DNA from 3 places in the Kocuria nitroreducens genome. Region 1 is predicted to be linked to each of the others. Evidence: riboswitches for the same ligand, from Rfam matches in the RefSeq annotation. Region 1 holds a riboswitch; each other region holds the start of a gene.
The links. Region 1 has a riboswitch for thiamine pyrophosphate ahead of ACFYE1_RS06860 (bifunctional hydroxymethylpyrimidine kinase/phosphomethylpyrimidine kinase). Riboswitches for the same ligand answer to the same signal wherever they lie in the genome.
Positions count from the first base shown of each region.

Region 2: linked by a shared signal. The riboswitch ahead of ACFYE1_RS14675 (ECF transporter S component) and the one ahead of ACFYE1_RS06860 (bifunctional hydroxymethylpyrimidine kinase/phosphomethylpyrimidine kinase) in region 1 are both predicted to bind thiamine pyrophosphate.
Region 3: linked by a shared signal. The riboswitch ahead of ACFYE1_RS13020 (FAD-dependent oxidoreductase) and the one ahead of ACFYE1_RS06860 (bifunctional hydroxymethylpyrimidine kinase/phosphomethylpyrimidine kinase) in region 1 are both predicted to bind thiamine pyrophosphate.

Region 1 is NZ_JBHZTC010000008.1:4,481-6,731, reverse strand. Features, by position in the region: gene ACFYE1_RS06860 (bifunctional hydroxymethylpyrimidine kinase/phosphomethylpyrimidine kinase) at 1-915, opposite strand, end outside; TPP riboswitch at 1,017-1,110, opposite strand; gene ACFYE1_RS06855 (nuclear transport factor 2 family protein) at 1,168-1,902, opposite strand; gene ACFYE1_RS06850 (Rne/Rng family ribonuclease) at 2,087-2,251, opposite strand, start outside.
Region 2 is NZ_JBHZTC010000022.1:55,188-57,438, reverse strand. Features, by position in the region: gene mnhG (monovalent cation/H(+) antiporter subunit G) at 50-418, shown strand; gene ACFYE1_RS14680 (DUF4235 domain-containing protein) at 500-778, shown strand; TPP riboswitch at 967-1,088, shown strand; gene ACFYE1_RS14675 (ECF transporter S component) at 1,179-1,799, shown strand; gene ACFYE1_RS14670 (ABC transporter ATP-binding protein) at 1,796-2,251, shown strand, end outside.
Region 3 is NZ_JBHZTC010000018.1:52,226-54,476, forward strand. Features, by position in the region: gene ACFYE1_RS13010 (hypothetical protein) at 1-129, opposite strand, end outside; gene thiE (thiamine phosphate synthase) at 229-948, opposite strand; TPP riboswitch at 964-1,067, shown strand; gene ACFYE1_RS13020 (FAD-dependent oxidoreductase) at 1,063-2,251, shown strand, end outside.

The DNA.
Region 1 (2,251 bases):
CCGGACGAACTCGAGCTCCTCGATCTCGCGCCGCACGGCCGCGGAGGCCTCCCACAGCTCGTCGCTGAACCGCTCCGGCGCGGTGCCCCAGGTCTCCAGGGCGCCCTGGACGTGGTGGAAGTGGTGGACGGGGCCGCTCCCGTGGCCGACGGAGAGCTCTCCGGCGGTCTCGAGAGCCCCGCGCAGCCAGTTCCGGGCGATCCGCAGGCTGCGGGACCAGTCCCCGTGCCGCACCTGGAGGGTGGCCAGGGCCGAGGAGAGGGAGCACCCGGTGCCGTGGGAGTTCTCGGTGGGCACGCGGGCGCCGTCGAACGCCGCGAGGGGCTCGGGGGCGTCCGGGCCCACGAGGGCGTCGGGCGTCCGGTCCCCGGTGAGGTGCCCGCCCTTGACGAGCACCAGGGTCCCGTGCGCGCGGGCCACGCGGTGGCCCTGGGCAAGGGCCTCCTGCCACGACGACGCGGTGTCCTCCCCGGCGAGCACGGCGAGCTCCTGCAGGTTGGGGGTGATCAGGTCGGCGAGGCCCAGCATCGAGCGCAGGGCGTCCTCCGCCTCGCTCTCCAGGAGGCGGCCCCCGGAGGTCGCGACCATGACAGGGTCCAGGACCACGACCGGCGGCCGGTGGACCCCGAGCCACCGGGCGACGGCCTCGATGACCGGCACGGACCCGAGCATCCCGATCTTGACGGCGTCGATCTCGACGTCCTCGGCGACCGCGTCGAGCTGGGCGGAGAGGACCTCGACGGGCGGGACGTGGATGGAGCGCACGCCCACGGTGTTCTGGACGACGACGGCGGTGACGGCGCTCATCCCGTAGCCGCCCATCGCGGCGATCGACTTGAGGTCGGCGTGCTGGCCGGCGCCGCCCGTGGGGTCGGTGCCGGCGATGGCCAGCACGCGGGGCACGCGGGCGGTCACGGGGCCACCTCCTCGGCGGCCGCGGCGGCGTCCTCGGCGAGCGCGGGGTCCGGCGGCACCGGTCTCTCGGCTGCCGGTGTGCGGGCGGACGTGGGTACGGCATCGCGCATCTGCGACATCCCTTCGCTAGTACTGGCTAGATCAGGTTCGACGGGTGTGTTCTCAGCCGCTCGCGCGGCACCCCGTGTCAGGTGTCCTGCCAGTCTAGTGGTCCCGCTGGAGCCGGGACGCGGACGGAGTCCGCTCGCAGGCTCAGAACATGCCGTTGGCGTGCGCCGTTCTCTCGGGAACCGGCTGCGCGACGCCCCAGTGCTCCACGATCCGGCCGTCGCCGAGGCGCCAGAGGTCGTAGCAGGCGACCGTGCCGGCGGCTCCGTCCCCGCGGTCGCCGCCGGTGACGGCCTCCGCGACGGTCAGCACGAAGTTCCCCTCGCCGACCACCCGGCGCAGCCGCCGGTACGCGGGCTGCGGGCCGTCCGGCGTGCGAGCCGCGTGCTCGGTGCAGCCCCGGGAGCTCATGTGGTCCTGGACGGCGCGGTGGTCACCCGCGACGAGGGCGGACTCGACCCACTCGGCGGCGATGCGCTTGTTGTCCTGCGTCCGATCGCGGTCCGTGACCGCGACGGGACCGTCGAGCTGCGGGCGGGCGCCGTCGGAGCGCGTGCGCAGGGGCTCGAAGACGTCCCAGTGCTCGGCGATCCGCCCGTCCTCCACGCGGAAGACGTCGAAACCGACCAGGGGCTCCGGACCGAGTCCCTCGTAGGCCGAGTGGGCGCCCATTGTCCCGTGGTCGTCGAGCATCCGCACGAGGTCCACGCGGAAGTCGTCGGGGATGCTGCGCACGAACTGCCTGATGCCGTCGCGCCCGTCCTGGGCGAGCGGCGAGTGCTGGATGAAGTCCTCCGTGTAGTGCCGGTCCACGGTCGACGGATCCCGGCGGACGAAGACGTCCGTGGCGACGGCGCGGACGGTGTCTGCACTGGTCATGGCGGTTCTCCCTGGAACGGGCGGCCGCTCGCCCCGGCGGACGGGACGGCGGCCCCGGCTGTGCTGTGGTGCGCACCACAGTACGCCGCCGCGCGGGGGCGGGGCCGGCCGGGACGGTCCACGACGGCGGAGGACCCCGACCGTGCTGGTCGGGGTCCTCCGGGATCCTGCTCGGCGGGGCGGCTCAGCCCCGGTCGGCGGGCTCGCCGCTGGTGAGGTCCTCGGCCTTAACGCCGACGCCGACGACGGTCGGCGCCGGGCGGGAGGAGTCCTCCGGGGAGCGCTGGGTGACGGCCTTGGCCTCGTGCCGGGCGCCCTCTGCGGCAGCCGCCTGGCCGGCGGTCACCTC
Region 2 (2,251 bases), on a different contig from region 1:
CACCGTCCTGGACGCCGCCGCGGCCGTGTGCCTCGTGGCCGGCGCGCTCATGTCCCTCGCCGCCGCGATCGGCCTGGTCCGCTTTCCGGACCTGCTGACGCGCATGCACGCCGGCACCAAGCCGCAGGTCTTCGGGCTGCTCCTCATGCTCACGGCCGTCGGCCTGGAGAACCGCGACCCGGTCATGATCCCGCTCATCGCCCTCGGCTGGATCTTCCAGCTGCTCACCGTGCCCGTCTCGGCGCACATGGTGGGCCGCTCGACCTACCGGACCAAGCACCTGAACCGCACCACGCTGACCCAGGACGACCTGCAGACGGTGCTCAACCGCGCAGCGGAGGGTTCCGGGGAGGGGGCCGCCGGGGCGCCCCCCCGTGCCCAGCCCGGACGGCCGGCGAGCGGACGGACAGCAGACTGACGGATCGGCGGCGACGCGTTAGGCTGGACGGGATCGACAGGGCGCACCCGCGTCCCCCCGGACGACAAGGAGCAGCACTCCATGAACACCAAGGTCCTCGAACTCGTGGGCACCGGCCTCTCGCTCGGCGGCGTGGCGCTCTCGCACAAGGTGCTCGGCGCCGCGTGGATGCGCATCACCGGCGACCCGCCCCCCGCCAAGAACCCGGACCCGGACGAGGCCTGGACGGGCATCATCATCTGGTCGCTCGTGACCGGCCTCGTGGGCACCATCATCAAGGTCAGCGTCTCCCGCAAGGTGGCCCAGATCGAGAACAAGTCCCAGGAGAACCCCAAGGCCTCGAGCCAGGCCGAGGTCTGAGACCCGGCGGGCACCTCACGAGGGGGCCCGTCCGGTCGGACACCGCACCGGTGTCCGACCGGGCGGGCCCCCTCGTCGTGGAGCGGGCGTGCGACGGGCGCACCGCGGGAACGCCGTGCGGGCGCGGCCGGGGTGCCGAGGCCGACGCGCGTGCACGGAACGGGCGACGGAGGGGTAGACTCGGTGCCACTGAACGACAGGGGAGCGCTCCCCGCCGGTGAGACCGGCGCGGCGCTGAGAGTGCGGATCGCCGCAGACCCTCGAACCTGCTCCGGTTAGCACCGGCGAAGGGAGTCGAGCATCTCAGGGGTGTTTCCCCGGGAGCGCGCCACCGGCGCGGCCCGCGGAACCCCGTCCCCTCCTGGCACCGACGGCTCGCTGAGCCCAGGAGGAACCCACCGTGAACACCACCACCCACCGTCCCGCCGGCCGCCCCGGCGCGTCCCGCACGTCGTCCTGGCGGGTCGTCGACATCGTCGTCGCCGCCGTCCTCGCCGCCGTGTGCGCGGTCGTCTTCTGGGCGTGGTCAAACCTGCTCTACCCCGTGGTCGGCACGGCCGCGGTCGCCTATCCGCCCGCCGTGGGCCTGATCGCCGGCGGCTGGCTCGTGGCCGGCGTGCTCGGCGGGCTGATCATCCGCAAGCCCGGTGCCGCCCTGTTCTGCGAGCTGCTCGCCGCCGTGATCGAGAGCTTCCTGGGCACCCACTTCGGCCTGCTGGTCATCCTCTCCGGCCTCGTCCAGGGCATCGGCGCGGAACTGGCCTTCGCCGCCTTCCGCTACCGCCGGTTCGATGCCCTCACGGCGGCCGTCGCGGGCGCCGTGAGCGGGATCTTCCTCGGCGTCCACGAGAACATCGTCTACAACTACGAGTGGGTGCTGGGCCACCAGGTGGTCTACGTGGTCCTGGCCGCCGTCTCGGGGGCGGTGCTCGCCGGCCTGCTCATGCAGGCCGTGGTGCGGGCCCTCGCGGCCACCGGTGTCCTGCAGGGCCTCGCCTCGGGGCGGGCCGTGCGGCGATGACGGCTCCCACGGCCCGCGGGGCGCGCGTCGAGGCCCGCGGCTTCGGCTGGCACCACCCCGGGCGGGAGACGGCGGCGCTGCGCGGTCTCGACCTCGTGGTGGAACCGGGGGAGCGGGTGCTCCTGCTGGGTCCCAGCGGGGCCGGCAAGTCCACGCTCCTGCACGCTCTGGCAGGAGTCCTCCACGACGAGGACGGGCAGTCCGTCTCCGGCGAGCTGCTCATCGACGGCGCGCTCCCGGAGCAGGCGCGCGGCCGCGCCGGGCTCGTGCAGCAGGACCCCGAGTCCCAGGTGGTGCTGTCCCGGATCGGCGACGACACCGCGTTCGGCCTGGAGAACCTCGCGGTGCCCCGCGAGCAGATCTGGCCGCGGGTGCGCGCGGCCCTCGACGACGTGGGCCTGGACCTCCCGCTCGACCACTCCACCGCGGCCCTGTCCGGCGGACAGAAGCAG
Region 3 (2,251 bases), on a different contig from region 1:
GGTGCCGAGGGCGCGGCGGGCGGGCTCACCGGCCAGACGGACGCGCAGCTGCGCGTCCTCCGGGCCGCGGGCGGTCTCTGCGGGACGCTCCACCGCGTGCCGCACCTGGGGGTCGAGCTCGGGGTCCATGGGCCACCTCTCCGTCGTCGTCCTGGGTCCATGCTCTCAGAACGTGCTGGGCGGCGGCGGGGAGCCGACGGTGAACAGGGGTCGCGAGCCGCCCCGGGCTCAGGCGGGGAGCAGGCTGCGCAGCTGCCCCGCGGCGACTCGGGGGTCGGAGGCCTCGGTGACGGCGCGGACGACGACAACGCCGCGCGCCCCGGCCGCCAGCACCTGCGGGAGCCGCTGCTCGTCGATGCCGCCGATGGCGAACCACGGCACGGGCGGGGCCTCCGCGTCCGCGTCCAGCCGGGCCTCCGTCAGCCCGGCGACCGCGCGGACGAACTCCAGCCCGGTGGCCGGGCGCCCCGGCTTGGTGGGCGTGGCCCAGACGGGACCCGTGCAGAAGTAGTCGACGTCCGGGTCCTCGAGCGCCGCCCGGGCCTGTCCGAGGTCGTGGGTGGAGCGCCCGATCAGCACGTCGGGGCCCAGCAGCTGCCGGGCCTGGGCGGGGGCGAGGTCGTGCTGGCCCACGTGGAAGACGTCGGCGCCCACCAGCGCGGCGATGTCGGCGCGGTCGTTGACGGCGAACAGGGCACCGTACTCGGCGGCGACCCGGCCCAGCAGCCGCAGCGCGGCGATCTCCTCGTCCGCGTCGATGCTCTTGTCCCGCAGCTGCACGATGCTCGCGCCACCGGCGTACGCGGCGTGCAGGAACTCCTCGAGGTCGCCGCGGTCGCGGCGGGCGTCCGTGCACACGTACAGCCGGGCGGCGAGGAGCTTCGCCGTCCGGGCGTCTCGCAGGGAGGACTCGGCAGGGGCAGAGGTGTCACGGGTATGCTGGGCCACACGCTGATGATAGGTCAGCGGTTCTGCGGGAGCCCCATCGAGGGCTGAGAGGGCGTCCAACGCCGACCGCCACACCTGATGCGGATCATGCCGCCGTAGGAAAGGACGTTCCGTGTGACTTCCGCGCACCCCGCCCCGACGACCGCACCGCACGCGCTGGTCGGGCAGCCCGAGCACGTCCGGGCCGACGTCGCCGTGATCGGCGCCGGAGTGATCGGCCTGGCCACCGCCTGGGAGCTGCGCCGCCGCGGCCGCTCGGTGGCCGTGGTGGACCCCGAGCCGGGCTCCGGCGCGAGCCGCGCCGCGGCCGGGATGCTCGCCCCGGTGAGCGAGGTCCAGTACCAGCAGGAGCCCCTGTACCCCCTCATGACCGCCTCGGCCGCCGAGTACCCGGCGTTCGTGGCAGCCCTCGAGCAGGCCGCCGTGGGGTCGGTGGGCCACCGGGCCACCGAGACCCTGGTCTGCGGCGTGGACGCCGCCGACCGGCAGGCCCTGGCGGAGCTCCGCGAGCTGCAGGGCCGCCACGGCATGACCGTGGAGCAGCTGACGCTGCGGGCCGCCCGGGCCCTCGAGCCCGCCCTGAGCCCGCGGCTGTCCGCCGCGTTCCGGATCCCGGACGACCACCAGGTCGACCCGCGCCGCCTGGTGGCCGGGCTGCTCGCCGCCCTCGTCACCCCGGCGCTCCCGGAGCCCGCTGAGGACTCGGAGCCCGCTGAGGACTCGGAGTCCTCGAGGCCTCCGGAGCTCTCCGAGCCCTCGGCCGCTCGTGACGGCGGACCGGCCCGCCTCGTCCACGACCGCGCCACGGGGCTGCGCCGCAACGCCGAGGGCGCCGTGACCGGCGTCCGCCTGGCCGGCGGCGGGATGGTCTCCGCGACCTGGACGGTCCTGGCCCCCGGCGCCGACCTCGGTGACCTCGAGGGGCTGCCGGAGGACTGGCACCCGCCCCTGCGGCCGGTGCACGGGGACATCCTGCGGGCCCGGGTCCCCGGCGGGGCGCCCGAGCTGATCGAGCGCACCGTCCGCGGCCTGGTGCACGGGGCGCCCGTCTACCTGGTGCCCCGCACCGACGGCACCGTGGTGATCGGGGCGACCTCCCGCGAGGACGGCCTGACCGGCCCCAGCGCCGGCGGCGTGTTCCGGCTGCTGCGCGACGCCCAGGCGCTCGTGCCCGGCGTCGCCGAGCTCGAGCTGATCGAGGTGCTGGCCCGCGCCCGGCCCGGCACCCCCGACGACATCCCGTACCTGGGCCGGGTCCGCGACCCGGACGGCTCGCCCGTGGCGGGGCTCGTGGTCTCCACCG